Regions from separate parts of the Rothia sp. HMSC068E02 genome, predicted to be linked through region 2. Evidence: predicted binding sites of a transcription regulator. Region 2 holds the regulator's gene; each other region holds the start of a gene.

Region 1 (9,748 bases), on a different contig from region 2:
CTCCATCTCCTACATCAACGGTTCGACCTCTTCGATTCACCCGATCGCTTCGAAGATTGAGATCCGCAAGGAAGGCAAGCTCGGCCGCGTCTACTACCCGGCACCGTACATGACCAACGAGAACCTGGAGTACTACCAGGACTCCTACGAAATTGGTTACGAGAAGATCATCGACACCTACGCTGTTGCAACCCAGCACGTGGACCAGGGCCTGTCGCTGACCCTCTTCTTCCGCGATACCGCAACCACCCGCGATATCAACCGCGCCCAGATTTACGCATGGCGTAAGGGCATCAAGACCATCTACTACATCCGTCTGCGTCAGATGGCTCTTGAGGGTACCGAGGTTGAAGGCTGCGTATCCTGCATGCTCTAGCCCGAATGCTGTGACGCATTCAGCCTGAGCTGGCACACTATAACTAAAGACTGGAAGGGGCGGTTACGGTAAACACGCAAACCGCCTGCGCGACTGGCTGGCCGCGCGTGGCACCGTAACCGCCCCTTAAGAATCGGAGAATTACTAATGAGCGAAAAGGTGAAGCTCGTCGACCACGTGGTCGAGGCTATCAACTGGAACCGTATTGAGGACGAGAAGGACCTTGAGGTTTGGGATCGTCTGACCGGTAACTTCTGGTTGCCGGAGAAGGTGCCGCTGAGCAACGACGTGCCCTCCTGGAAGACCCTGACCGAGGAAGAGAAGCAGCTGACCATGCGCGTCTTCACCGGTCTGACCCTGCTGGACACCATCCAGGGTACTGTCGGTGCTGTGTCCCTGCTGCCGGACGCTGTGACCGCGCACGAAGAGGCCGTGTACACCAACATTGCGTTCATGGAGTCCGTGCACGCAAAGTCGTACTCCTCGATCTTCTCGACCCTCGCCTCCACCAAGGAGATTGACGAGGCGTTCCGCTGGGCTTCTGAGAATGAGCACCTGCAGAAGAAGGCGAAGATTGTTCTGTCCTACTACACCGGTGACGACCCGCTGAAGAAGAAGGTTGCCTCCACTCTGCTGGAGTCCTTCCTGTTCTACTCGGGCTTCTACCTGCCCATGTACTGGTCTTCGCACGCGAAGCTGACCAACACCGCTGACCTGATTCGTCTGATTATTCGTGACGAGGCAGTGCACGGCTACTACATTGGCTACAAGTTCCAGCGCGGCCTGGCGAAGGAGTCCGCGGAGCGTCAGGCAGAGCTGAAGGAGTACACCTTCAACCTGCTGTACGAACTGTACGAGAACGAGGTGGCGTACACCCACTCCCTGTACGACGGTGTGGGTTGGAGTGAGGACGTTAAGAAGTTCCTGCACTACAACGCTAACAAGGCTCTGATGAACCTGGGCTACGAGCCGATGTTCCCGGCGACCGTGACTAACGTGTCCCCGGCAATCCTCTCGGCACTGTCCCCGAACGCTGATGAGAACCACGACTTCTTCTCCGGTTCCGGCTCTTCCTACGTGATCGGTAAGGCTGTGAACACTGAGGACGAGGACTGGGACTTCTAAGGCGGAGACTTCTATCCTGGGACTTCTAAGCCCCTTCTCGCCTTGAGATATCAGGCTGAGATAAACCGACCCCCGCGTATCCACTGTGGATGCGCGGGGGTTCCGCCGTTTAACCGGGCTATTTAACGTGCCAGGATGCCCAGGCTTCCCCGGTATAACCTGGCGCGGAAGCGGCGGAGAAGCAGGGGAGTAGGAGCGGTCTTTCTGGTTCCGGTTGTCGGAATTTTTACCTTCACCCCGTAGCATAAAAAATTATTGATATATCGGGGTGCGGGGCGTACTCTGATACGACTAACTATCAACGCAGATTTGAAAGGAACATCATGCGTTCAGTTGTTATGGAAGCCCCCGGCAAGGTCGTCGTCAACGAAGTTGAGAAGCCGACCCTGCTCGAACCCACCGACGCCATCATCAAGCTCGCCGCATCCTGCATCTGTGGCTCCGACCTGTGGCCCTACCGCGGCGCACAGCCCGTTGACCACCGGGCAATGGGCCACGAATACATCGGTGAGGTCGTCGAGGTCGGCTCCGAGGTCACCACCGTAGCCCCCGGCGACTTCGTCGTAGGCTCCTTCTGCATCTCCTGCGGCGAATGCGAAACCTGCACCGCAGGCTACCCCTCCCGCTGCCTCAAGGCAATCGCGGCAGGCGACGCCTTCATTGGCGCACGCTCCAACGGCACCCAGGCAGAATACGCCCGCGTACCCTTCGCAGATGGCACCCTCGTCAAGACCCCCGCTGCACCCACCGCAGAGCAGATTCCGCACCTGATGGCGGCATCCGACGTGCTCGGCACCGGCTGGTACGCAGCAGACGCAGCGCAGGCAGGCCCCGGCAAGACCATCGTCGTTGTTGGCGACGGCGCAGTCGGCCTGAGCGCAGTCATCGGCGCTAAGCAGCTCGGCGCGGAGAAGATCATCATCATGTCCCGCAACCCCGAACGTCAGGCGCTCGCTAAGGCATTCGGCGCAGCCCACATCGTGGAAGAGCGCGGCGAAGAGGGCATCGCCAAGGTCATGGAGCTCACCGACGGCGTGGGCGCACACGGCGTCGCGGAGGCTGTTGGCACCCAGCAGTCCTTCGACCAGGCTCTCGGCTGCGTACGCCACGGCGGCTACATCGGCTTCGTGGGCGTTCCGCACGACAGCTCCATCGGCACCGATAAGCTCTTCGGCAAGCAGGTTCACCTGGAAGGTGGCCCCGCCCCCGTACGCAAGTACCTGCCGACCCTCATCGACCTGATTTACAAGGGCGAAATTGAGCCCGGCCGCGTCTTCGACATGGTTCTGCCCATTGACGAGGCGGCTAAGGGTTACGAGGCAATGGACCAGCGTACCGCTACCAAGGTTCTGCTGACTATGCCGTAATAGCCGCTCGTATCGCCGGTTCCTATACCGGCTGCTGTACCCGCAACCCGGCGTATATGCGCTACTAATCCCCGCACCGACCCTGTCGCTCCACGTGAGCGGAGGTCACCGGTTGCGGGGATTAGTGCGTTAAAAATTGGGTTTATTTGCCACCTTCCGGCGAGGTGAGGGACAAATGAGTGAGCCAAGGCATAGAATAAAAGAGCATGATTCGTACAACTCGAAGGATGACAATGACGAAGAAGCCTTTCCCTTCCGACCTCGAAATCGCACTTGCCGCCGATCTTTGGCCTATTAACAAGATCGCAGCAGACAACGGCATCAGCGAAGATCGCCTTGAACCCTACGGCAAGTATGTCGCTAAGGTCCTCCTCGACGAAACCACCAACGCAGAGACCGCCCGCAAGCGCGGCTCCAAGTACATCGTGGTTACCGCAGTCACCCCCACCCCGCTCGGTGAAGGTAAGACCGCAACCTCCGTCTCCCTCGCACAGGGCTTCGCCCAGACCGGCCGCAAGGCAATCCTGGCTCTGCGTCAGCCCGCAATGGGCCCGACCTTCGGCATCAAGGGCGGCGCAGCAGGCGGCGGCTACTCCCAGATTGTTCCGATGGAGAAGCTGAACCTGCACCTGACCGGCGACTTCCACGCCGTCACCGCAGCGCACAACCTGCTTGCCGCCATGATTGACAACCACCTGCACCACGGCAACGAGCTGCGCATCGACCCGCGCGCAATCGAGTGGCGCCGCGTTATCGACATGAACGACCGCTCCCTGCGCAACATCGTCGTGGGCCTGGGCGAACGCATGGACGGCGTGGTCCGCGAGACCGGTTTCGACATCACCAGCGCCTCCGAAATCATGGTGATTCTCTCGCTGGCAACCTCCTTCAAGGACCTGCGCGAGCGCCTGGCAAAGATCGTGATCGGCCTGAACTACGACGGCGAGCCCGTCACCGCAGCCGACCTGAAGGCTGACGGCGCAATGTCCGTCATCCTGGCAGACGCAATCAACCCGAACCTGCTGCAGACCCTGGAGCACACCCCCGCGCTGATTCACGCGGGCCCCTTCGGTAACATCGCAACCGGTAACTCCTCCGTGGTCGCAGACTACGTTGGTCTGGAGTACTCCGACTACGTGATTACCGAGGCTGGCTTCGGTGCCGACATGGGTGCGGAGCGTTTCTTCAACGTCAAGTGCCGCGTTTCCGGCCTGAAGCCGGACGCAGCAGTGCTCGTCGTAACCGTGCGCTCCCTGAAGTCCCACTCCGGCCTGTACAAGATCGTTCCGGGCAAGCCCCTGCCCGAAGGCATGCTGCAGGAAAGCCCCTCCGACGTGGAGAAGGGCGCAGAGAACCTGAAGAAGCACATCGAGATTGTGCGCAACTTCGGTGTTCAGCCGGTCGTGGCAATCAACGCCTTCCCGACCGACTTCGAGTCCGAGCACGAGACCATCCGCCGTATCGCTGAGGAAGCTGGCGCTCGCGTCGCTATCCACCGCGGTGTGGCTGAGGGTGGTAAGGGCACCACCGACCTGGCAGACGTGGTTGCTGAGGCATGTGACGACGTTTCGGATCTGAAGTACACCTACGATCTTGAGGACTCCATCGAGACCAAGATTGAGAAGGTTGCGACCAAGGTCTACGGCGCGGACGGCATTTCGATTGCTCCCGCTGCCGCTAAGCAGCTGAAGCGTTTTGCTGAGCTGGGCTACTCGCACCTGCCCGTGGTTATCGCGAAGACCCATCTGTCCATCTCTTCGGATGCAACTCTGAAGGGCGCACCGACCGGCTGGACCCTGCCCGTGCGCGAGGTTCGCCTGGCTGCAGGTGCCGGTTACGTCTACGCTATCTGCGGCACCATGCGCACCATGCCGGGCCTGAGCAAGAGCCCCGCAGCTGAGCGCATCGGCTTCGACGAGAACGGCGTGATGGTCGGCCTGTCCTAAAGCGGCTGTTCCAGCTGATTTATAGCTAGTGGAGGCGGCGCTCCTTCCCCACAGCGGGGGAGAGGCGCCGCCTTTGCTGTGCCCTATGGTGCTTTTGTAGAGTGCTCTGCCCCAGATACATGGAAGCATGAGGGGCGAATACGAGGTGCGCAACGCTTGAGGGCGAGGGAGCTCTTGAAAACAGAGTGAAACCAGACTGCAACCAAGCTGAAACCTGGCTACAACCAGACTGCAACCAGGGGGAGTGAAGGATCCTGAAACCCCTGGTGGAGGGGTCTTTCAACCTTTCATTGAGGCTTCTAGGGCGCCTGTTTTGAGGGCGGAATTGGTACGTGCTGGTTAATAATTGGGCTCTATTTGTGCTTGAAGGTCAGGTTTTATTAAACAATCTATAGAGGTTGATTTTTTAGTGACACACTGTCTTGCATTTTGTGAAAATACGGCATTGACTAGGTATTTTGCTTTTTGAAAGGGGTTTTAATGGGTGCACTCAGTGAACCTGAAAGTGGGGCTGATGTTATTGTTTTGTAATAAAACCTCTACTTTAGGGGGTACCTACAGGGGTAAAACAGACCAATTGATTTTGCCCTCGCGCGAATAATTGTGCAGATTTTGAACGGTGAGCAGTACATTTTTTCCTGCTCATGAAGTTGCAAGTACTTGAAGATACTTTCACCTTAACCCTCTACTTCCGCAGAATACCGGGCTAAAACTGTGTATTGAACCTTTGGGATTGCCGAGTGTGGAGCTTAAGTTAAAGGTGCACCGAAGTGCCAAAAGAGGGAAATTCTAAAATTATTTTGGGTGAAATAAGTCACGCTAAAACTCGAAAAAAATGAAATTGGTACGTATGGATACCCTAAAAAACACCTGTTTTTATTACAGAATGATTACAATGAGGCGCGGGTCACTAAATCCGGCTCTCCGTACCAAATTGGGTGGTAAAACAGCCCCCAAAAAGTTCGCTACTATTGAGTCATCAAGTAATCGTGAGATTTCCAAAGTCCTCGGGTTGCTTGTGTTTGAGTGAGTGATAGATACCCCTGGGTGTCATGAGAAGCGACTGTGTATCGATGCGCAGTCGCTTCTCTGTTTAACTTTTGAATTTCGGCGGACTTTTGAATTTCACTGAACCCTCAGCCAGGCGGAATCCAGCCGGGACCTAATCCGTGCTGAACCCAATCTGTACTGAGCCTAATCTGTACCGAGCATGCTCCAGAATCTGTTCCCTGTGCATCCCGCACAAGCAACCCGTACATGCATCCCGCACGGTCAACGCCGAATGCGCTGATAGGGGAGCGAACCGCATAGGCGCATGCTGTGCGGTCACAACCCCTACACTGGAACTATGACTACTTACCCCGAACCCACCCTCATCTTTGAGAACCCCGAACTGACCGTCCGTGCGTTCAGCGTCTCCGAGATGGACAACAGCGTCTACCTCATCACCATGCGCGCCACCGGCGAGCAGGTACTCATCGACCCCGCAGACGACGCAGAAGAACTCTACGCCTACACCCTCGACGCGCTCCTGCACGACTGCCCGCAGCTCGAACTGGCAGACGGCGAAGAACGCCGCGTGCGCGTTATGGAGAGGGACGAGGACTTCAACTCCCTCAAGCCCCGCGCAATCGGTCTGACCGGCATCCTGGTCACCCACGGCCACTGGGACCACATCCGTGCCATTAAGGAGCTCGACCGCCTCACCGGTGCCGTCACCTCCGCAGGCGCCGCTGACGCAGCCGCTATTAAGGAGCAGGAAGACTACACCGTCGAAGAGGAGCTGACCGGCGGCGAAAGCTTCGACTTCTACCTCTCTGACACCGTCATCCGCGCCCTGCACGTGCCCGGCCACACCCCCGGATCCATCGTCTACACCCTCAAAACCACCTGGGAAGACGGCACTCCCGCAACCCTGCTGTTCACCGGCGACGCCCTCTTCCCTGGCGGCGTGGGCAAGACCGACTCCCCGCAGCAGTTCGGTGAGCTCTTCTCCAACGTGCTTGAAAAGCTCTTCGGTGGCTTCGACGATGATGCCATCGTGCTGCCCGGCCACGGCCGCTCCACCACCCTCGGCGACGAGCGCCCCCACCTGGAAGAGTGGGGAACCCGCGGCTGGTAAACCGCACGTGATGAATTGCGCCTCCTAGTCCGCCTCATATAAGTACTGCACCCTCATGCCTTCACCGGCCGCATAATCCCGCTGGTGAAAGGCGTGAGGGTGTAGAATTTAAATTCGAAGATAAGACGAAAGGATTTTCGATGACACCCCGCCCGGCACACGGTAGCACCGCACTCAAAGCGAACGACCTGACCAGTATCCGGGTTCAGGGTGCCCGCGAAAACAACCTCAAGAACGTAGACCTCACCATTCCGCGTGATGCGATGGTCGTCTTCACCGGCCTCTCCGGCTCCGGTAAGTCCTCCCTCGCCTTCGACACCATCTTTGCGGAAGGTCAGCGCCGCTACGTCGAGTCGCTGTCCTCATACGCGCGTATGTTCCTCGGACAGGTCGATAAGCCCGACGTAGACTTCATCGAGGGCCTCTCCCCGGCGGTGTCTATCGACCAGAAGTCCACCTCCAAGAACCCGCGCTCAACCGTCGGTACCATCACCGAAATCTATGACTACATGCGTCTGCTCTGGGCGCGCATCGGCCACCCGCACTGCCCCGAATGCGGTGAGGAAATCACCCAGCAGACCCCGCAGCAGATTGTGGACATTCTGCAGGAGTACCCCGAACGCACCCGCCTGCAGATTCTCGCGCCCGTCGTCAGCGCACGTAAGGGCGAGTTTGTGGACCTGTTCAAGGACCTGCTCACCCAGGGCTACTCGCGCGCCCGCGTGGACGGCGAAACCGTGCAGCTCTCCGACCCGCCCAAGCTCGCCAAGCAGTACAAACACACCATCGAGGTGGTCGTCGACCGCATCGTCATTAAGGACGGTATTCACCAGCGCCTGACTGACTCCATCGAAACCGCGCTCAAGCTCGCCGACGGCCGCGTGCTCATCGACTTCGTGGACCGCGAGCAGGACGACCCCGAACGCACCCGCTCCTTCAGTGAAAACCTCGCCTGCCCCAACAACCACCCGCTGCAGATCGACACCATCGAGCCGCGCGCCTTCTCCTTCAACTCGCCGTTCGGCGCGTGTAGCGCCTGCGACGGCATCGGCTCGCGCCTGGAAGTCGACACCGAACTGCTCGTACCCAACCCCGACCTGACCCTCGGTGAGGGCGCTATCGCCCCCTGGTCGCAGGGTAAAGCAACCACCGAATACTGGCTGCGCTTGCTCGCCGGCCTGGGGGAGGAGCTCGGCTTCGACCTGAACACCCCCTTCAAGGACCTGCCCGCCAAGACCCGCGCCGCCATCCTGGACGGCAAGGACTACAAGGTCGAGGTGTCCTACCGCAACCGTTTCGGCCGCGAACGCCGCTACACCTCCGGATTCGAAGGCGTGAAGGCATACATCAAGCGCAAGCACGAAGAAACCGAATCGGACTTCGCCCGCGACCGCTACGAACAGTACATGCGCCAGGTCGCCTGCCCCTCCTGCGGTGGCGCGCGCCTGAACCCGACCATCCTCGGTGTGAAGGTCGGCGGCAAGTCTATCGCAGACATTACCGACCTGTCCCTGGCTGACGCGCTCGCTTTCGTGCGTGGCCTGCAGCTCAGCGCCCGCGAAGCCAAGATTGGCGAGCAGGTCCTCAAGGAAATTGACGCGCGCCTGCAGTTCCTGCTGGACGTGGGCCTGGACTACCTGACCCTCTCACGCTCCGCCGGTACGCTCTCCGGCGGTGAGGCGCAGCGCATCCGCCTCGCAACCCAGATTGGTTCCGGCCTGGTCGGCGTGCTCTACGTGCTCGACGAGCCCTCCATCGGTCTGCACCAGCGCGATAACCGCCGCCTCATCGAAACCCTGACCAAGCTGCGCGATATGGGCAATACGCTTATCGTGGTTGAGCACGACGAAGACACCATGCGTGAAGCTGACTGGATCGTGGACGTAGGACCCGGCGCCGGCGAGCACGGCGGCGAAATCGTGCACTCCGGCAGCTTTGAAGAGTTGCTGAAGAACACCAAGTCCATTACCGGCGACTACATGGCTGGCCGCCGCAGCATTGAGGTGCCCGCATCCCGCCGCCCCGTGGACAAGGAACGTCAGCTAATCGTGCGCGGCGCCCGCGAAAACAACCTCAAGAACGTGACTGTGTCCTTCCCGTTGGGCGTGTTCACCGCGGTGACCGGTGTGTCCGGCTCGGGTAAATCCACCCTCGTCAACGACATTCTGTATACCTCCCTGGCGAACAAGCTCAATGGCGCCAAGCAGGTACCCGGCCGCCACAAGAGCATCGACGGCCTGGAACACCTGGACAAGGTCATTCACGTGGACCAGTCGCCCATCGGTCGTACCCCGCGTTCGAACCCCGCCACCTACACCGGCGTGTTCGACCACATCCGCAAGCTGTTCGCAGAGACCAGCGAAGCGAAAATGCGCGGCTACACCCCGGGTCGATTCTCCTTCAACGTCAAGGGCGGCCGCTGCGAGGACTGCTCCGGCGACGGCACCCTGAAGATTGAAATGAACTTCCTGCCGGACGTGTACGTGCCCTGCGAAACCTGCCACGGCAAGCGCTACAACCGCGAAACCCTCGAAGTGCACTACAAGGGCAAGACCATTGCCGACGTACTCGAAATGCCCGTGGAAGAAGCAGCAGAGTTCTTCGCCGCATTCACCCCGATTGCGCGCCACCTGAACACCCTCGTGGATGTGGGCCTGGGCTACATTCGCCTGGGCCAGCCCGCAACCACCCTCTCCGGCGGTGAAGCGCAGCGCGTGAAGCTCGCAACCGAACTGCAGAAGCGCTCCAACGGCCGCTCCATCTACGTGCTGGACGAGCCGACCACCGGCCTGCACTTTGAAGACATCCGCAA
Region 2 (9,748 bases):
TCTGACGTTCAGCGCGAGCATTCCGAATATGACGGTGACCAGGAAGACCTCGCTGAGCGCCGCGCACTGCGCCGTATCGCGAACCTCTCCACCGAACTTGAAGACGTCACCGAGGTCGAGTACCGCCAGCTGCGCCTCGAGCGCGTGGTGCTTGCCGGCCTGTGGACCGAGGGCACCGTCGAGGACGCAGAGAACTCCCTGCGTGAGCTCGCAGCGCTGGCTGAAACCGCAGGTTCCGAGGTTCTGGACGGCCTGGTTCAGCGCCGCCTCAAGCCGGACCCCGGCACCTTCCTCGGCTCCGGTAAGGCACTGGAGCTCAAGGACATTGTCGAGGCGACCGGTGCCGATACCGTCATTGTCGACTCCGAACTGGCTCCCTCGCAGCGTCGTGCCCTCGAAGACATCGTGAAGGTCAAGGTCATTGACCGCACCGCCCTGATTCTCGACATTTTCGCTCAGCACGCTAAGTCTCGCGAGGGTAAGGCGCAGGTTGAGCTGGCTCAGCTGGAGTACATGCTGCCGCGTCTGCGTGGTTGGGGTGCGTCCCTGTCCCGCCAGGCGGGTGGCCGTGCCGCAGCCGGTGAGGGTATCGGTTCGCGTGGTCCCGGTGAAACCAAGATTGAGATGGACCGCCGCCGCCTGCGCGCTCGCATGGCGAAGCTTAAGCGTGAGATTGCTGCGATGGCGCCGGCGCGTGAGACGAAGCGTCTGAACCGTCGCCGTAACCGTGTGCCTTCGGTTGCTATTGCCGGGTACACGAACGCGGGTAAGTCCTCCCTGCTGAACCGTCTGACCGACGCGGGCGTGCTCGTGGAGAACGCCCTGTTTGCGACCCTGGATCCGACCGTCCGTAAGGCTCAGACCCCGGACGGTATCGGCTACACCCTTTCTGACACGGTGGGGTTCGTGCGTTCGCTGCCGACCCAGCTGGTCGAGGCGTTCCGCTCCACCCTGGAAGAGGTCGCTGACGCTGACGTCATCCTGCACGTGGTGGATGCTTCGCACCCGGACCCGGAGGGTCAGATTCGTGCTGTCCGCGAGGTCATCGCGGAGGTCGACGCCCGCCATATCCCCGAGATCATTGTGCTGAATAAGGCGGATGCCGCCGACCCGTTCGTGCTGGAGCGTATGCGTCAGCGCGAGCCGGAGCACGTGATTGTTTCGGCGCGTACCGGTGAGGGTATTGAGGAGCTGAAGCAGAAGATTGCGGACACCATTCCGCGCCCCTCCATTGAGGTGAAGCTGCTGATTCCGTACTCGCACGGTGAGATTATTTCGCGCCTGCACGAGTGGGATGCCGAAATTAAGAGCACCGATTTCGTATCGGACGGCACCTTCGTGGTGGCTCTGGTCCGTGAGGATGTCGCCTCCGAACTGTCCGAGTATGTGCTGGAGGGCGACCTGCTGGAGGTTCTGGAAGAGGAACTTGCGGAGGCACACGCCCTGGCTGAAGCGACCGCTTCTGAATCCGAACAGTCCTCTACCCCCGAGGCTCTCTAGAGGCGGATGAGCGTGACCGAGAGCATCAACGCGCCCAAAAACACCCCGGGAACTGTACCCGGATCGGCGACCGACGGCACCCGATTCACCGGGCAGGAGCTTGAGACCCTGCCCGGTGCGAAGGATGCCCTGACCCTGCTGGACGAGGCGGTTGCCGCCACTGGCGGTCAGAACCGTGCCGGTCAGCGCACCATGGTGGCGCATGTGGCGCAGGCTCTTGAACTGCAGCGTCACCTGCTGGTCCAGGCGGGTACCGGTACCGGTAAGTCTCTGGGCTACCTGGTTCCTGCCCTGGCGCGGGTGGGGGAGTCGGACCAGCCGATTGTTGTTGCGACGGCGACTCTTGCCCTGCAGGCGCAGATCGTGAACCGCGATATTCCGCGTCTTCTACAAGCGCTGGAGCCGCGCCCTGAATCGCAGGCGCAGGTGGCTCTGCTCAAGGGCCGCAATAACTACCTCTGCCTGCACAAGCTGGAGGGCGGCTACCCGGAAGACGAGCCGGATGCTCTCTTTGACATGCCTTCTTCGACCTCCCGCGTGGGTGAGGAAGTGGTGCGCCTGCGCGAGTGGGCCGACCGCACTGAGACCGGCGACCGCGACGAGCTGAAGCCCGGCGTCTCTGACCGCGCCTGGGCTCAGGTATCGGTCAGCGCCGCCGAGTGTCTGGGTCGCCGCTGCCCGCTGGTGGAAGAGTGCTTTAGCGAGATGGCGCGTAGCCGTGCCGCTGAGGCTGACATTGTCATCACGAACCACGCCCTGCTGGCGATTAACGCTTTTGAAGGCATGAAGGTTCTGCCCGAACATGAGACGGTCATTATTGATGAGGCTCATGAACTGGTGGACCGTGTGACCGGTGCCGTGTCTGGTTCTTTGACGGTTGCGATGGTTCGCCGTGCGGCACGTAGCGTGAAGAAGCATTCGAAGGCTGATTCCGGCGCGCTGGAAATGGCTGCTGGCACCCTGGAGACCGCTTTCGAGGGTCTTGCCGAGGGCCTTCTGAAGGGCCTGGACGGTCGCCTTTTGACCGCTATTTCTGCGGTAAATGATGCCGCCCGCACCGCCCTGTCCGATACCAAACCGGACGGTCAGGACGTTGACGCCGGCCTGCAGATGGCGCGCTCGCGTGTCTCTGAGGTGCACGATATGAGCAGCCGCATTCTGGAGGCTTCGGGCGAGCAGGACGTTCTGTGGATTTCTCGTCAGGGTGGTTGGGAGAACGGCCGCTACGTGGCTGCTTCCGATACCGACCCGGCGACCCTGAATATCGCTCCGTTGAGCGTTGGCCTGCAGTTGCGTGACGGCCTGTTCGCTGACCGCACCGTGATTTTGACGAGTGCGACCCTGACGGTGGGTGACTCTTTTGATGTTGCAGCCGCTGCCCTGGGACTGCAAGGGGAGGGTGCGCCGCGCTGGACGAGTATCGATGTGGGTTCACCTTTCGACTACCGCAAGCAGGGCATCATGTACGTTGCCGGAGATTTGAAGCCTCCGGGATTTGGTGTGCACGAGGGTCAGCTGGAGCGTCTGCGTGAGCTGTGCGAGGCGTCGGAGGGCGGCGCCCTGGGCCTGTTCTCCTCGAAGCGTGCCGCTGAGCGTGCCGCCGAGTACATGCGTGAGCATAGCGACCTGAACATTCTTCTGCAGGGTGAGTCTTCGCTCAAGGCTCTGGTGGAGGAGTTCAGCGAGGACGTTGACTCATGCCTGTTCGGAACGATGAGCCTATGGCAGGGCGTGGATGTTCCGGGTGACTCTTGCCGCCTGGTGGTGATGGACCGCATTCCGTTCCCCCGCCCGGACGACCCGATTGCGCAGGCTCGTACGGAGGCGGTGAACCGTCACCGCGGTAACGGCTTTATGGCGGTTTCTGCTCACCATGCGGCGATTCGTATGGCGCAGGGCGCGGGCCGCCTGATTCGTTCGGTGTCTGACCGCGGCGTGGTGGCTGTACTGGATTCTCGTGTGGCGACTAAACGTTACGGCGGTTTCTTGATGAAGGCGATGCCGCCGATGTGGTCGACGCAGAATAAGGCAGCCGTGATTGGTGCGCTGGCTCGTCTTTCGGCGAGTATTGAGCGTTAGCTCGGGCGAGATCCATTCCTTGCCGCGCCGCCGCCCCGTTTTGGGCATATAAATTTAGACATATAGAAATCACCCCGGTGATACGTGAACGTTTACGTATCACCGGGGTGATTTCTATAGAGAGCTAAAAGCCTCGTAGCTATGTCTTTTAGAGGCTGTGTTGTTTAAAACAGCTTCTTTGAGATGCTGTGGCTGTTTAGAGCCCGCGTCTTTCAGAGACTGCATCTTCTAGAGGCTGTGGTTTTCTAGAGACTACGCAGCACGGAGACGACCTTACCCATGACGGTTGCGCGGTCACCCATAATCGGCTCGTAGTTGGAGTTGCGCGGCATGAGCCAGGTGTGGCCGTCAACCTGACGGAACACCTTTACGGTTGCTTCATCGTCGAGCAGAGCAGCAACGATATCGCCGTTGTCTGCGGTGTGCTGCTCGCGGACAACCACCCAGTCGCCGTCGCAGATTGCGGCGTCAATCATGGAATCGCCCTTGACCTTGAGCATGAAAAGCTTGCCGTTACCGACCAGCTGGCGGGGCAGGGCAAGCACATCCTCCACGGACTGCTCGGCGGTAATGGGGCCGCCCGCTGCAATTCGTCCAACCAGGGGAACGGGTACGAGGTCCTCATCGCCGACTTCGAAGTTCGGCAGCTCGGGCAGGGAAGAGGAAGCGCTACCGTGGATGCCGACGCCGTTCTCATCCAGCACCTCAATGGCGCGGGGGAGCTTGGGGTCGCGGCGAATGTAGCCCATGGTCTCGAGACGGCCGAGCTGGTGAGTGACCGAAGACAGGGACGCAAGACCCACCATGTCACCAATCTGGCGCATGGACGGCGGGTAACCCTTTTGTTCAATCTCGGTGCGGATCGCGTCAAGAATCTTCTGCTGGCGCGCGGTCAGCGCCGGACGGGGTGCTGTTGCCATTTCTTTTCCTTCGGTCTGTGCCCCGATTTCTGTATTCCGGTCTCTGCAGTCTGTTTGAGACACAGTCCGGTCGGGGCACGGATGGGTGCTTCACACGTTTTCCGATGGTGTCCTAAAAATTTTTTGGTTCTGCTGAAATTGGTCTTATCTCGTCAGGGGGTGGAGGAATTCTATCCGTGCCGGAGCGATACGCGGGCAACGAGTATGCGCCTCCGCCCTATAAAACTCAGTCAGCAGCACCTGCATTTAGATACAGAACCAAGCTGTAACGGGTACAGAAACCTGCTGTGAGTAGGACTCATCAGGAGCGTGTGGAACGTCTCTTGACACCAGTGTAGAACACTACACCGAAAAACTCAAACAAATATTCTAGATTTTTTCTTCGAAACTCGAAGAAATTTTTAGTACATCTCTGCTAGACTTTAGAACAAGAGTTCGTATATACTCTTGAATCTCTCCTGGAATTCAGGATTTACGGGTGAATGTTCGAAAAATATTCGAAGATTCAACCCGGAGTCTTTCGGGAGAGGAGAGTGAATGGGTGTTCGAATGTATTCGAATCCTCTGCCTCTCTCTTCGCATGATCTACCTTGGATGCTCTAGGGAGCATCTGGCGAAGAGAGAGCGCAGGGGATGGGGTTCCGGGGTCACCCAGTGCGACCCAGCGCAGCCCGGTGCATCCGACGCTCTGACCTAACTAGGGACTAGCTACCCAATAGTTATCGCCTAACAATCACCACTCCATAGTTATCACTCAACTAGGACCTCCGAGCGGGTATCGCTCGGCATTGCTAGACCCGCGGGGCAACCCCGGGGCGAGCTGAGAGAAAGGAACCACAATGACTACTGCAGCACCTATTGCTTCTCGTGGCACTTCTGCACACCTTCCGGCAGGTTTGGTGGTACTTCACCCCGCCCGCACTGCGTCCGCCAGCACCGTGTCGGCCCGCACCATGCAGGGGCGTTCTCGTGTGCCTGCGTCTTCGCAGTCTGTTCGCTCTTCTCGTGCGGCTCATGCGCCTCGCCCCGCTCAGGTGGGTCAGCCTACTCGTGTTCCCGCCGCTTCTGCCCCTGCTGGCTCTATTCAGGCACCGGTTCGCTCTGTAGCTTCTGGCGCGCAGACTGCTTCTGATGCGCAGACCCCTAGCGTGAAGAGTGTTCTTCTGGCTAAGGGCGGCGAGTTTCTGCGCGCGGTTCCCGCTTCTATTCGTCGTCTTGGTACTGTGCGCGGTTTCCTGAAGGGGCTGCCTCTGCTGACTTTGGCGGCGCTGATTGTGCTCGGTGCTATTAGCTTCTTTGGCCCGGCGGCTTCTGCTTCTGTGGAGAACGCTTCGGTGACTCGAACCGTCGTTGTGGTCAAGCATGGCGAGACCCTGTGGGATATTGCTCAGGCGGTGGATCCGCAGGGTGACACCCGTGATACTGTGGTTCGTATTATGGAGTTGAACTCGTTGACCAGCACCTCTGTTGATGCCGGTCAGCGTCTGGAAATTCCTCAGACTCAGCGCTAAGCATGGACACGTACGTGGTTGGCTTCTGCATGAGGTTGATGTCTTGACTCCGAACCCGCTATCTCTCAAGCTGAGCGCTTGAGTCGAATTCTTGAGCCTATGAAATAGGAGCGCACCGATGCCTGTTCCCGCTGAACCCACACCCGCTGCAACCACACCCGTCGAAACTGAATCTGTACAGACCACTCAGCCCGCTCGTCCCGTGGTTGCCGTTTTGGGGGAACCCGGAACTCGTGGTCCTCTGGTGAAGCTTCTTCAGGATGCGGGGGCGGACGTTATCGTGACCGCTGTGCCCGACCAGTTGCGTGAAGCTGACGGCATGGTGGTGACCGGCGGTGTGAGCTCTCTCGAGGCGTACGAAGACCTGAAAGCTAAGGACGCTGAGCGCGTGATTGGTCGCCGTGTTGCTGGCGGTCGTCCGGTGCTGGTTGCCGGTGCGGCGTTGAGCTGCCTCTTCGACTCGGTGACGGTGGAGCATCCGCAGATGGGGCAGGTTCAGGTGCAGTGCATGGGGGAGTGGCCCGGTGAGAGCGTGGAGCTTTCTGCCCGAGACCTGGCGCCCGGTGCTTCTGCCCTGCGTTCTTCCTCCGATAGTACGTTGCTCAAGGATCTTGAGGGTGAGGCTCACTTCAAATCTGAGCACGGCGTTTTTGAGTGGGCTTTTGATCAGAGCATTGAATATATTGCCCCTCCGGCGGTGACGTGGACTGTCACCGAGCCCGCCTATATCGCGGCGGTTGAGAACGGTCCGCTGACGGCGGTGCAGTTCTGCCCGGTGGGATCTGGTGAGCTGGGTGCGGAGTTTATGCGCCGCTGGGTTGCATCCCTGGCGGCGACCGGTCGCCTGTCTTCTGGTGACTCCGCTACTGCTGCGGGAGGTAACTAATGTCTGCACCCGTTCTTGAACTTCTGCCCGCCGTTGATATTTCTGAAGGCTACGCGGTGCGCCCGGTGGGTGGCACCCTGTCCGGTGGTGAGCAGCGCCTCGACCCCGTTGAGGCGGCTCTGACCTGGGTGAAGGCTGGTGCTCGCTGGATTCACCTGGTTGACCTTGATTTGGCGTTTGGTCGTGGCACGAATACTGAGGTTCTGGCTGAGGTGGTTGCCGCTGTCCGCGCCGAGAATGCCTGGATGACCGGCTCCGCTCCGGTTCGTGTTCAGGTCAGTGGCGGTGTGCGTAATGCTGAGAGTCTGGAGCGCGCCCTGAGCCTGAATCCGGACCGCGTGAACGTGACTAGTGCGGCTCTGGCGGATTCTTCCTGGCTTGAAGGTGTTCTGGCTCATTATGCCGATTCTGATCTTCTGGCTCTTGGCCTCGATGCCCGTTATAACCCCGAGCGGGGCTGGGTGACGGTGGCTCGCGGTACCGATTGGTCGGGGCCTGATTTGGCGGAGGCGCTGGCGTGGCTGGAGAGCGCGGGTGTGCGCCGCTATATCGTCACGGATGTGAGTAAGGACGGTTCTCTGGCGGGCCCGGGTGCGGAGCTGCTGGATGAGGTGCTGGCTCAGACTGCCTGTCGGGTGGTGGCGTCCGGTGGTGTGGCGTCGCTGGCTGATCTTGTGAAGCTGCGTTCTATGGTGCCTTATGGTTTGGAGGGCGTGGTGCTTGGCAAGGCGCTGTATGTGGGTAACTTTAGTTTTGAACAGGCTCTTGAGGTCGCTGGCTCCCGCTAAAGCTACCGCTCTGCTTTAGCCCGCGTAGATTTCTTATCCGCACAGGCTTTATATGTGACGAAGCCCCGTCTTCCTCAATACGAGGGATGCGGGGCTTCGTGATGGCATACACCAGATATGGCTTAGTAGGCCTGCTGGTTTAGCGCACGTCCTGGCTTAGTACACCAGTTGGTTTAGTACACCGGGCCGGTGAGCTTTTCGCCGGGGCCCTTGCCGGGTTCGTCCGGGAAGGGGGATGCTTCGCGGAATGCGAGCTGCAGGGTGCGCAGGCCGTCGCGCAGGGGTGCTGCGTGCTGGGAGCCGATTTCGGGTGCTGCGGCGGTGACGAGGCCTGCCAGTGCGGTGATGAGCTTGCGTGCTTCGTCGAGGTCCTTGAGGTCGTCGGCGTTTTCTTCGGCTGCGAGGCCGCACTTGACGGCTGCGGCGCTCATCATGTGGATGGCTGCGGAGCTGATGATTTCGATGGCGGGTACGTCTGCGATGTCGCGCAGCTGTTCGTTGACGGCTTCGACCTGCTCTTCGGTGAGTTCGGTGTGGCCGTGTACGGGGGTTTCTTCTTCCGCGGTGAAGCGGAAACTCGTGTTTTCAGTGCTCATAGTCCTAGAATCTCATATTTCGTTTGTTTCGGTAAATGCGTCCTTAAGAGTGGGCGCTTCTGTGGACTTTCTGGGGGAGTCCCCGCAATTTTTATGGTGTTTTGCGTCTATTTCCTTGCGTCTATCGGGGATTCTGCGGTATGGTTGTAGGCAGTTTGCAAGTGGAGCATGCCTCCCACCCGGTTGACCGCCGCAGGCGTTAGTTTGCGAGTTTTGAGGTGAACGGGTTCGTACGCTACTTTCGGCGTACGCTGGTTTGTGCCTCCGCTTGTGTAACTGCGGGGGCTTTTTTAGTGCCCGCAACGGATAGTATTCACGGGGAAACCCACAGAGCACAGGAGCTAGTCATTAGCGAACCACGCATTAACGATCGTATCCGCGTTCCCGAGGTCCGTCTTGTCGGTCCCGGTGGCGAGCAGGTAGGCGTTGTCCCTCTGAAGGACGCTCTGCGTCTGGCTGAGGACGCCGAACTCGACCTGGTCGAGGTTGCCCCGAACGCGAAGCCGCCCGTGTGCAAGCTCATGGATTACGGTAAGTACAAGTACGAAGCCGCAATCAAGGCTCGTGAATCCCGCAAGAAGCAGGCTAATGCCGTTCTGAAGGAGATCCGTTTCCGCCTGAAGATTGATACCCACGACTACGAAACCAAGGTTGGACACGCTCGTCGTTTCCTTTCCGGTGGTGACAAGGTCAAGGCAATGATTCAGTTCCGTGGTCGTGAGCAGCAGCGCCCCGAGATGGGTGTGCGTCTGCTGGAGCGTCTGGCGGCTGAGCTGGCTGAGGTGAGCACCGTCGAGTCTCGCCCCCGTCAGGATGGCCGCAACATGGTGATGGTTCTGGCTCCGCTTCGCGGTAAGGCAGAGGCTCGCCGTGAGCAGGGCGCCGGCGGTCGCAAGGGTCGCGAGCGTATTGACACGACCAAGGCGAAGCCCGTAACTAATTCTCTGGCAGACGCTATGCCTGCCGAGTTGAAGGCACAGGCTTCCGCCGAGTAGGGAACCGGGTCGTCACTTTAGGATGGGCACGCGCCTCCACCGTTGGGTGGGTGTTGCGGGTTCACCCGGTGCCGGTTCCGAGGCACCTCGTTGGGGGTGCCTCACCTTTGGTCCTTGGGGCTGATGCGTGTATCGCTCAACCCCACTAAGCTCCCCCGCCGTTGTGGCGGGGGATGAATGTAAGGAGAACGGCAGCTATGCCGAAGCAGAAGACCCACTCTGGTGCTAAGAAGCGCTTCAAGCTCACCGGTAGCGGCAAGGTTAAGCGCCAGCAGGCGAACCGTCGCCACTACCTGGAGCACAAGTCCTCTCGTCTGACCCGTCGTCTGGCTTCTGACCAGATCGTTACCGGCGGCCAGGCAAAGGTTGTCAAGAAGATGCTGGGTAAGTAAGCAACGCTTACTCTCTGCACCTGGCGCACCGATAGTGGTGCGCACTGATTAAAGACTCGCTCCTGTTCAGCGTGATATGTG
Region 3 (9,748 bases), on a different contig from region 2:
AGTTCTCGCTACGTTCCCGCAAGCAGTAGTCCGCTCGCAAATACCCTGCGGACAGTAACCGGGCTGTAGCGGCTCGGTTGCGGTAGCGCAGATAGCAGCGCAGATATAACAGTTCAGTTGAGGCTTGGCGCTCAAACCCACACCGCATACTTATTGAAGCGGTGGGTTTGGGTGCCGAGCCCACGCGAAGGCAAGACGAAGGCAAGAAAATTGCCGCCCACGCCACCGTGCGGGATATTTCGCCTTGTCGAGGCAAAATTAGCCCGTGGAGAGTGCAAATTGGGGCTCGTGTGCGCGAAAAACCCCTCAACTTAAGATCTAATGTGACCAAACTATCTTTTAAAAATGGCCGCCACTGGTGAAACTCCTAGCCAGAGCCTATAAACTATCTACCGTGCCGGTTATCGAACGCCCTGTAGCCTCAATGCGCTACGGGGTGTCGTCGTATCCCCACCTCACTCACGGGGAGGCACCACTCAACTCACAAACTCACTCAAACACATACTCTGTTAGGACACGTTCGTGGTACCTAAGTCCACTCTGGGCGCGCTCGCTCTACTCGGCGCGCTCTCTCTCACCGCGTGTGCACCCGCACCGAATAACGCCTCCGCAAGTGCGGTTGTTGACCCCGCAGCTTTTGAAACCGTCGAGCCTAGTGCCGTTTCCGCCCCCGGCGATGACAGCACCGGAATTAAGGCGGCGGTTAATGCCTCGCATGACCCGTCGATTCACCCGGCTGCGACCCAGCCCACTGAGACCCCCGCGCCGGACAACACGAGCAACCAGGAGCCTGCCGCATACACCGCGGCGCCCATGCCTTCCTCGGCAGCCGTTGCGCGCTCGCAGAAAATCATGGACGGCACCTGGGTTCAGCAGGACTCTACCAACCTTGAGAACTACATGGACGCAGTCATTCACGACGGCATTATCGAGGTCACCTACCACCTGAACCACGAAGAGCTGGCAACCCCCTTCTGGGCTGGCACTTTCGAGGCGAAGACCGGCAACTTCAGCTACATTTCGCACGTGGACCACGCGAAGCTGAGCCACGCACCGTACGCCTCCGATAAGGAAACCAAGGAATTCGTCATGGAGGACGGCGTGCTGAGCTTCCCCATGACCTTTGAGGGTGCCACCCGCATCATTCACCTGGAAAAGCAGCACAGCTAAGCGCGCTGCCGGGGGAGTTATCTCATATCTGGCACGCATGACGGACGGGGCGTTCCCGTTGCCGCGTGCGGGCTATAGAATGGGACTATGAGCGAGAACACGACCCCCGAGCATGGCACCGCAGCCTCGGTGCAGGATTCCTTCGAGCTACCCAGCGCACCGGACCAGTTCCAGCGCCTGTGGACCCCTCACCGCACCGCCTACGTGAGCGGTGGCCAGAAGGACTACACCGAGAAGACCTGCCCCTTCTGCACCGCGCCCAGCCGCAGTGACGAAGAGTCGCTGATTGTGCATCGCGGCGAGCATGCCTTCGTGATTCTCAACCTCTACCCGTACAACCCCGGTCACCTGCTGGTCTGCCCGTACCGCCACATCCCGTTCTACGATGATGCGACCGAGGCAGAAACCATGGAGATTGCGCAGCTGACGCAGCTCGCCATGAAGGTTCTGCGCGAGGTGTCGCATAATGACGGCTTCAACATTGGCATTAATCAGGGCAAGGTGGGCGGTGCGGGCATTGCTGATCACCTGCATCAGCACATTCTGCCGCGCTGGAGTGGGGATACGAATTTCCTGCCGATTATCGCTCACACCAAGACTATGTCCCGCACGCTGGACGATATGCGTGTGGCTATTGCGGAGGGGTTTGCCCGCCTCAGCTAGATGGCGTGGTTCATCCGTCAGATAGTCCGGCTGAGCGGCTTGGTGATTTTGAAATTTTGCACTAATTGCTTCAATTTGCCAGCTAGTGCATAGAAATTCTGCGTCATAAATGCGCAGATTAGGCAGTCGATGCGTATTTGAATGATGTTATGTACATTGGATATGGCAAAGTTTTAAATGCAGCGACGCTGTTGGGAAGCTTCCGGCTTCCAGAGACACCGCATAGCTCACCGAAAAATAGCGGTCACCGATCGCTTTCGGGCTTGGCAGGGTAAGCGCCCTGCCTCAACCACAGAGGTCAGCGCCTCAGCTGAGAACCCACCCCGTCGTGCGTGAACGCACGGCAACACTGCGGGGGTGCGGATCAGCGTGAAGGACGCTGGCCTCTTTTGCATTTCGAGGGCGCTGCTTTTGCCCCTCGGGGACGTTGCGCCAGGATGCGCCGCACCCCTCGAGAAAGAACCCGCCAGACCCGCTAGAGTGGAATGCTATGGACTACCCCAACCTGCTTGAGACTGCTTTCGACGAGTTTGCTGCTGCGCCCGCCGCCGGTAATAATGCTGGTGCCGGTCATGATGCCGCCGCCGGTGATTCTGCAGGCGCACCGCAGCTACTCATCTGGAGGCAGATCCGCTGGTCCAACCGCCGCCCGCTCATTGAGGTGGAACCGGTCGTGCCCGGCGGGGTTGCGGAAGGAGCTCATCACCGGGCATCTCAAGCGGCAGGGGCACCTCATATGACAGGGGAGAGCACCCCTAATCAGGAAAGCAGCCCCGCGCAGCGTGGCGTTCCGAGCGGGGTTCGCATCCAGATTCCGCTGACCCCTGGCGCCTACCTGGGGTTGCGTATTCCGCGTGATAGCGAGGGGGAACTCTACCGCTACTGCGCCGGCTACACCACCGGTACGAGCAATGACGCCGCCCCCGAATCCGCGGGAATCCGCCGCGTACCCTGTCCCGAAGGTGCCCGCATCCAGCGTGGCCAGCAGTGCCCGCGCTGCACCGCCCGCGACGAATTTACCGCCCTGCACAGTGCGCACCTGTACCCCGGAACGCTCACCGAATCCATGCGCGCCTACGCCATGCTGGAGCATCGCCTCTACATCGCGACCTTCCCCGACGGCACGCACAAGGTCGGCACGAGCTCCCTGCATTCGACCCCGCGCCGCCTGGACGAGCAGGCGGTCGCCACCGCCACCTACATTGCGCTCGCACCCGACGGCCTTGCCATTCGCCGCGCCGAAGACGCCGTGACCGCCCTCGCGAAGATTCCGCAGGTCAAGCAGGTAGCGAGCAAGTACCGCGCCTGGACGAACCCGTTGCCTGGCGCGCAGCTTCGCTCTGCCCACCAGGAGGCGGTTGCCCGCGCCCGCGAAGCGCTCGCCGAACTGGCGCGCACCGAGCCGGAGGTGCCGCTCACCGCCCTGGATGAGCCGTGGATTCCGTCGCTTGCCATGAACCGCCCGTATGCGGCTCTGCGCGCGCAATCGCCCGAACCGCTGGCGCCCTGTGAATCTGGTCTGGGTGGTTCCGGTACTGAGAGCGGGGCGGCTGGCTTCTTCTGCACGGGCGCGGCGGGTCAGTTTTTGAGCGCCCACACCGGCGATGCTGACGCGGCGTTCCTGGTGAATACTGCCGCGTGGCGGAATGTGCTGGTGGAGCCGGCGCAGGAGTTCACGCGGGTGAGGGTGCAGGGTTCTCTGTTCTAAGCGGGCTTGCTCTTCTAAGCGGGCTCGCTGTTCTAATACCCCCGGCGCTTCGCCCTAGCCGGAGCCCCGCACCAAACCCCACCCCGCCCGAACCAAACCCCGCACCAAAACCCCAGTAACCCCGCCCCGTCCGGCATGAGCGAACGAGCCCGGCGGGCCATTCAGCCGCTGGCGTGCGTGTACTAAAATGGTAAGCATGTCCAAACCCCTCATTCGTCTTCTCGGCCAGGGCGTACGCGCCGCGACTAAGCTTCGCGGCGGCGGCTCCGCCTTCCCCGGCCTTGTCATGGAAAAATTGCACCCCGACTTCGTTGCTGAAGAGCTCGCGAAGCTGCCCTACGGCGTGGTTGTTGTCTCCGGCACGAACGGTAAGACCACCACCACGAAGATGGCTGTGCAGCTGCTTGAAGCTCAGGGTCTGAAGGTTTTCACTAACCGCACCGGTTCGAACTTTGTGCGCGGTGTCGCTGCGGCACTGCTGGGCGAGATGACCCTCGGCGGCAAGCTTGAGGCCGACATCGCCGTGCTGGAGCTCGACGAGGCGCACGCCGTGCACTTCGTCAAGGCCGTCAAGCCCGACTATGCGCTACTGCTGAACGTTCTGCGCGACCAGCTGGACCGCTTCGGCGAGATTGACACGACCCGCCGCATGCTCGCGACCGTGGCCGCCGCAACCACCAACACCGTGGTGCTCAACCGCGAGGACCCGCGCATCCGCTCCCTCGCTGAGAACGTGCAGCCGGGCGTGAAGGTCAACTACTACGGTCTGGCCGAGTCCCTTCGCTCGTACTTCCCTTCGGACGATGAGATGCGCGGCGGAACCGTCGCGAAGGCAACCCTGCCCGAGGCAGACGTCACCCTGACCGCGTTCTCCGGCACCTCCGCAACCTTCGACCTGGCGGGTGTGGAGCGAGTCGGCGAGATCAACCTCTACGGCATTTACAACATCTTCAACGCCGCCGGCGCTATGGCCCTGACCCGCGCGGTCATGGGCGATAAGCTCAATGAAGATAAGCTCATCGCAGAGTTGGCGAAGATTACTCCCGCCTTCGGACGCGGTGAGACCCTGAACGTGAACGGCCGCCCGCTGCAACTGCTGCTCGTGAAGAACCCCAGCGGCTTCCGCCTGTCCCTGGCGAGCGCAAACGCTGACGACTACGCCACCATGATTACGATTAACGACCAGTACGCTGACGGTCGCGACGTGTCCTGGCTGTGGGATGTTGACTTCGACGGCCTGCGCGGCACCGGCGTGCAGATGGTCTCGGGCGTGCGCGCCTGGGACATGGCGCTGCGCCTGGAGCACGACGGCGTGAAGGTCGGCGAGGTCGACGAGAACCTGGCCGATGCGCTCAAGCAGTTCATCGCCTCCAGCGGGGATGCCCCCATGCGCATCTTCTGCACCTACACCGCCATGCTGGCCCTGCGTGAAGAGCTGGCAAAGATTACCGACGTTGAGAAGGTCTCATAATGACGGCAACCCACACTTTTGAGGGCACCCCGGCGCCCGGCCCGAACAACGGCAAGACGCTGCGCATCGTGCAGCTCTACCCGCTGGACATGAACATCTACGGCGACTGGGGCAACACCCTGGCGCTGGCCCGCCGCGCGCAGGCACACGGCTTCGACGTGCAGATTCTGGACCACAACCCCGGCCAGCCCTTCCCGGAAGATGTTGACATTATTCTGGGTGGCGGCGGCCAGGACTCCGGCCAGTCCGTGATTCAGGACGACCTGCACGCTAACGGTGACACGCTGCGCTCGCTGGCTGAGGCTGGCGTACCGATGCTCGTCATTTGTGGCCTGTACCAGCTGTTCGGCAAGGAGTTTCGCACCCGTGAGGGTGAGGTGCTGAAGGGTATCGGCATTTTTGATGCGCATACGGTCGGCGGCGATGACCGCCTGATTGGCAACATTGTTGAGGAGTCTGAGGAGTTCGGCACCGTGATTGGTTTTGAGAACCACTCGGGCCTGACCTACCTGGGCCCCGGCTGCACCCCGCTGGCTACCGTCACCAAGGGTGAGGGTAACAACGTGACCGATGCGTATGAGGGTGCGCGCGTGCACAACGTGATTGGCACCTACCTGCACGGTTCGCTGCTGCCGAAGAACCCGAAGATTTCGGACTACCTGATTGAGCAGGCGGCTAAGCGTAAGTTTGGCGAGTTCACGCCGAACACGATTGACGACTCGCTGGTGGAGAAGGCGCGCGCTTCGGCTGCGTCCCGCCCCCGCTAGCCTATTCCTGGCGGTGGCGTGCACTTTCTGAGGTGGTGTGCGCCTCCGCTACGGTATAGTTATGTGAGTACAGTACGGTGCGTGGGACGTTTCGCCGTGCCCGCACGGAGGTTTTGACTAAGGGAGATACGAATGTCGGGTCACTCTAAATGGGCGACTACTAAGCACAAGAAGGCTGCTATCGACGCTAAGCGCGCGAAGGCTTTCGCGAAGTTCATTAAGGCTATTGAGGTTGCGGCACGTATGGGTGGCGCCGATATCGCCGGTAACCCCGCTCTTGACCTTGCTGTGTCGAAGGCGAAGAAGAACTCCGTCCCCAACGACAACATCGACCGCGCTATCAAGCGTGGCGCCGGCCTGACCGGTGAGACCATCGACTACACCGAGATTATGTACGAGGCACGCGGCCCGCAGGGTACCGCCCTGTACATCGAGTGTCTGACCGATAACCGTAACCGTGCAGCGTCTGAGGTTCGCCTGGCTGTGACCCGTAACGGCGGCACCATGGCTGACCAGGGTTCGGTTGCGTTCCTGTTCGAGCGTAAGGGCGTTGCTGAGGTCACCAAGACCGACGGTCTGACCGAGGACGACGTTCTGATGGCTGTTCTGGATGCAGGTGCCGAAGAGGTTCTGGACGAGGGCGATATTTTCACCGTTGTTTCCGCAGCGACCGACCTGCCCGAGATCCGTAAGGCACTGGACGAGGCTGGCCTGGAGTACAACAACGACGACCCGGTCTTCCGCCCGACCATGCAGGTCGACCTGGACGCCGAGGGCGCCAAGAAGTTCCTGAAGCTGGCAGACGCTATTGAAGAGCTCGACGACGTTCAGAACGTCTACTCGAACGCTAACGTCTCTGACGAGGTTATGGCAGAGCTGGAAGCTGAGTAATCACTCGGATTCTGATATCTGATGCTTGAAGAAGCCGCTCCTTTAACCGAGCCGCCGTAGGGTGGCTGGTTGGGGGAGTGGCTTCTTAGCGTTTGGGCTGTATTGCCTGCGATACCGCATTTTGGGGAGGCGCTGGGTACTTTTCGCGGGGCACGCGGTGACTGTTCTCGCGGTGACCGTGCTTGTAGTGACTGCTCTTGTAGCGACCGTGCTCGTGGCACACCCCAGTGCCGGGTGCTAGGATTCTGAAGGGCTAGAATCTAGAGATTCTATAGGGAGTTTGTCGAAAGGGGAGATGATGGCCGCCGCTCAACCTGCCGCACGCGATAGCATGCGCGAGAACCGTACCGCCGCCGCTGTGGAACGTGTGCCGGGTGCGACCCGCATCATGGGTGTTGACCCGGGTCTGACCCGCTGCGGCTTCTCCATGCTCGATATGACCGCCGACCGTAAGGCGCACTTCGTGAACGTGGGTGTTGCCGGCACAATCCCGGCGGAGTCCCTGGACCAGCGTATTCTCTGGATTTTCAACGCCGCCTCCCACTGGCTGGACACCTATAAGCCGGATGCCCTGGCGATTGAGCGTATCTTCGCTCAGGAGCAGGTGAACACGGTGATTGGTACGGCGCACGCTTCGGGCGCGGTGATTTCTGCAGCGGCGATGCGCGGCGTGCCAGTGTTCTTCCATACCCCTTCGGAGGTGAAGGCGGCGGTGACCGGTAGCGGCCGCGCCGATAAGGCGTCGGTGGGTCGTATGGTGACCCGTATTTTGGGGCTGGATTCCATGCCGAAGCCTGCCGATGCTGCCGATGCCCTGGCGATTGCGATTTGTCACGGTTGGCGTGGCGGCGGCATTGGTTCGGGCATTAATATGTCCGCTCAGACGCAGACTCACCAGGGCTCACGCCCGGCGCAGGCGCCTCGTGGCGGGTCGTTGACTCCGGCGCAGCGTGCCTGGATGGAGGCGGAGGCGCGTGCTCGCCGCTAGAGGTGCCGCCGCTAGAGGTGCCTTCGCGGGCCTGTGTGCCGTCTCCTGTTGGCTCGCATGTATTCGCTAAGAAGTTCGAATATATGCTTGATTTCAGAAGAAATATTCTAATATACTTGTAGTGTCTCCCCGTTGAACTGGGGGAGTGCGTTCTGCGGGTGCCGGAGTTCCCGGTGCCCTCACACTGCCGCGAGCCTCATTCCTAGGCGCGGTGTTGAAAGGTGGAGAGAAATGATTGCATCCCTGACCGGTCGTGTGGCTCAGGTGGGCCTTGATCATGCGGTGATTAACGTGAACGGTTTTGGCATGCTCGTGTACGCTACCGCGCGTACTCTCTCCAAGTTGCGCACGGGTGAGGAGGCTACCGTGCTGACCACCATGATTGTGCGTGAAGAGTCGATGACTCTGTACGGTTTTTCGGAGCCTGCCGAGCGTGAAGTGTTTGACATGATGCTTTCGGTTTCCGGTATTGGTCCGCGTATTGCGCTGGCGGTGTTGAGTGTTCACACTGCCGCTGAGGTGGAGCGCGCCGTGGCGACCGGTGACGATAAGGCGTTCACGAAGGTTCCCGGTATTGGCCCGAAGGGTGCCCGCCGTATTGTGCTGGAGCTTGCCGGTAAGCTGATTCTCAGCGATGGCCAGACCGATGAGCTGCCGCTGAGCCAGGGCATTGTCTGGAAGCCGCAGGTGCTTGACGCTCTCACCTCCTTGGGCTGGAGTGAGAAGGACGCTTCCGCCGCTATTGACGCTTACGTGCAGCACAACCCTGCCGCAGAGACTGAGCCGGTGGGTGTGGCTCTGCGCGGTGTGCTCGCATCCTTGGGTACTCAGAACACGGTGGGCCGCCACTAAGCGGCGCGCCCTGTTCGATGTATCCCACTCAAACTTTTGTGAAAGAAGAATTCTATGAGCCAGAATCCCTATGAGCCGCAGCCCGCGGCGTCCCTGGTTTCCGGCGGGTATTTTCCCGGTCAGGTGCCCGGCACTCAGGCGTCTTCAGCTCCCGCCCAGCGCCTGGTGGCGATGGAAGAAGAGCCTGAAGAGAAGATGATTGAGGCGGCACTGCGCCCTAAGTCCCTGGACGACTTTGTGGGTCAGCGCCGCGTGCGTCAGCAGCTGTCCCTGGTGTTGGAGGCTTCGAAGATGCGTGGCCGTAGCGCCGACCATGTGCTGCTGTCGGGCCCTCCCGGTCTGGGTAAGACCACTCTCGCGATGATTATTGCGGCAGAGATGGAGGCGCCGCTGCGCATCACCTCCGGCCCGGCGATTCAGCATTCGGGTGATTTGGCGGCGATTCTGTCTTCGCTGACTCCCGGTGAGGTTTTGTTCCTGGATGAGATTCACCGTATGAGCCGCCCGGCTGAGGAAATGCTCTACATGGCGATGGAAGATTTCCGTGTGGACATTGTGGTCGGTAAGGGTGCGGGTGCGACCTCCATTCCGTTGGAGCTGCCGCAGTTCACCCTGGTGGGTGCGACGACCCGTGCGGGTCTACTGCCCGGTCCTCTGCGTGACCGTTTCGGTTTTACCGGTCACCTGGAGTTCTATTCGGTGGAGGAGCTGGAGCTGGTGCTGCGCCGTAGCGCTGGTCTGATGGATATGCAGATTACCTCCGAGGGTTTCACCGAGATTGCCGGTCGTTCCCGCGGCACGCCGCGTATTGCGAACCGCCTGCTGCGTCGTGTGCGTGACTGGGCACTGGTCAACGGTGTGGACCGCATCAATGCGACCGATGCCGCAACCGCCCTGGACATGTACGAGGTGGATTCGCGCGGCCTGGACCGTCTGGACCGTGCCGTGCTGGAGGCGCTGATTCACAAGTTCGGCGGCGGCCCGGTCGGTCTGTCCACCCTCGCCATTGCGGTGGGTGAAGAGACGGAGACCGTGGAGACGGTTGCCGAACCGTACCTGGTGCGTGAGGGCCTGATTGGTCGCACCCCGCGCGGTCGTGTGGCTCTGCCTGCGGCATGGGAGCACCTCGGCTTGGAAGCGCCGGAGATTCAGCTCTAGATCCGTATCAGCTTTAGGTCGGCACCAGCTGATAACACTGTAGTAGCCCGTAGGAGGCAGTAACCTCCCGCGGGCTTCTC

The links. The regulator LexA, encoded in region 2, represses DNA repair genes until DNA is damaged. The targets are predictions, from matches to a motif close to TCGAACANNTGTTCGA.
Region 1: the regulator LexA is predicted to act here: its motif matches at 7,039-7,054, upstream of uvrA (excinuclease ABC subunit UvrA).
Region 3: the regulator LexA is predicted to act here: its motif matches at 7,734-7,749, upstream of ruvA (Holliday junction branch migration protein RuvA).

The regions. Positions count from the first base shown of each region.
Region 1 is NZ_KV812882.1:695,540-705,287, forward strand. It holds gene nrdE (class 1b ribonucleoside-diphosphate reductase subunit alpha) at 1-376, shown strand, start outside; gene nrdF (class 1b ribonucleoside-diphosphate reductase subunit beta) at 524-1,501, shown strand; gene HMPREF2919_RS04470 (zinc-binding dehydrogenase) at 1,825-2,868, shown strand; gene HMPREF2919_RS04475 (formate--tetrahydrofolate ligase) at 3,102-4,814, shown strand; gene HMPREF2919_RS04480 (MBL fold metallo-hydrolase) at 6,163-6,936, shown strand; gene uvrA (excinuclease ABC subunit UvrA) at 7,077-9,748, shown strand, end outside.
Region 2 is NZ_KV812866.1:52,263-62,010, forward strand. It holds gene hflX (GTPase HflX) at 1-1,500, shown strand, start outside; gene HMPREF2919_RS00690 (ATP-dependent DNA helicase) at 1,507-3,579, shown strand; gene lexA (transcriptional repressor LexA) at 3,825-4,499, opposite strand; gene HMPREF2919_RS08980 (LysM peptidoglycan-binding domain-containing protein) at 5,339-6,010, shown strand; gene HMPREF2919_RS00705 (type 1 glutamine amidotransferase family protein) at 6,129-6,896, shown strand; gene HMPREF2919_RS00710 (HisA/HisF-related TIM barrel protein) at 6,896-7,684, shown strand; gene HMPREF2919_RS00715 (DUF1844 domain-containing protein) at 7,858-8,280, opposite strand; gene infC (translation initiation factor IF-3) at 8,574-9,275, shown strand; gene rpmI (50S ribosomal protein L35) at 9,473-9,667, shown strand.
Region 3 is NZ_KV812882.1:731,854-741,601, forward strand. It holds gene HMPREF2919_RS04565 (potassium channel family protein) at 1-29, shown strand, start outside; gene HMPREF2919_RS04570 (hypothetical protein) at 523-1,170, shown strand; gene HMPREF2919_RS04575 (HIT family protein) at 1,258-1,833, shown strand; gene HMPREF2919_RS04580 (hypothetical protein) at 2,324-3,541, shown strand; gene HMPREF2919_RS04585 (Mur ligase family protein) at 3,729-5,012, shown strand; gene HMPREF2919_RS04590 (type 1 glutamine amidotransferase) at 5,012-5,779, shown strand; gene HMPREF2919_RS04595 (YebC/PmpR family DNA-binding transcriptional regulator) at 5,912-6,670, shown strand; gene ruvC (crossover junction endodeoxyribonuclease RuvC) at 6,969-7,658, shown strand; gene ruvA (Holliday junction branch migration protein RuvA) at 7,890-8,510, shown strand; gene ruvB (Holliday junction branch migration DNA helicase RuvB) at 8,682-9,668, shown strand.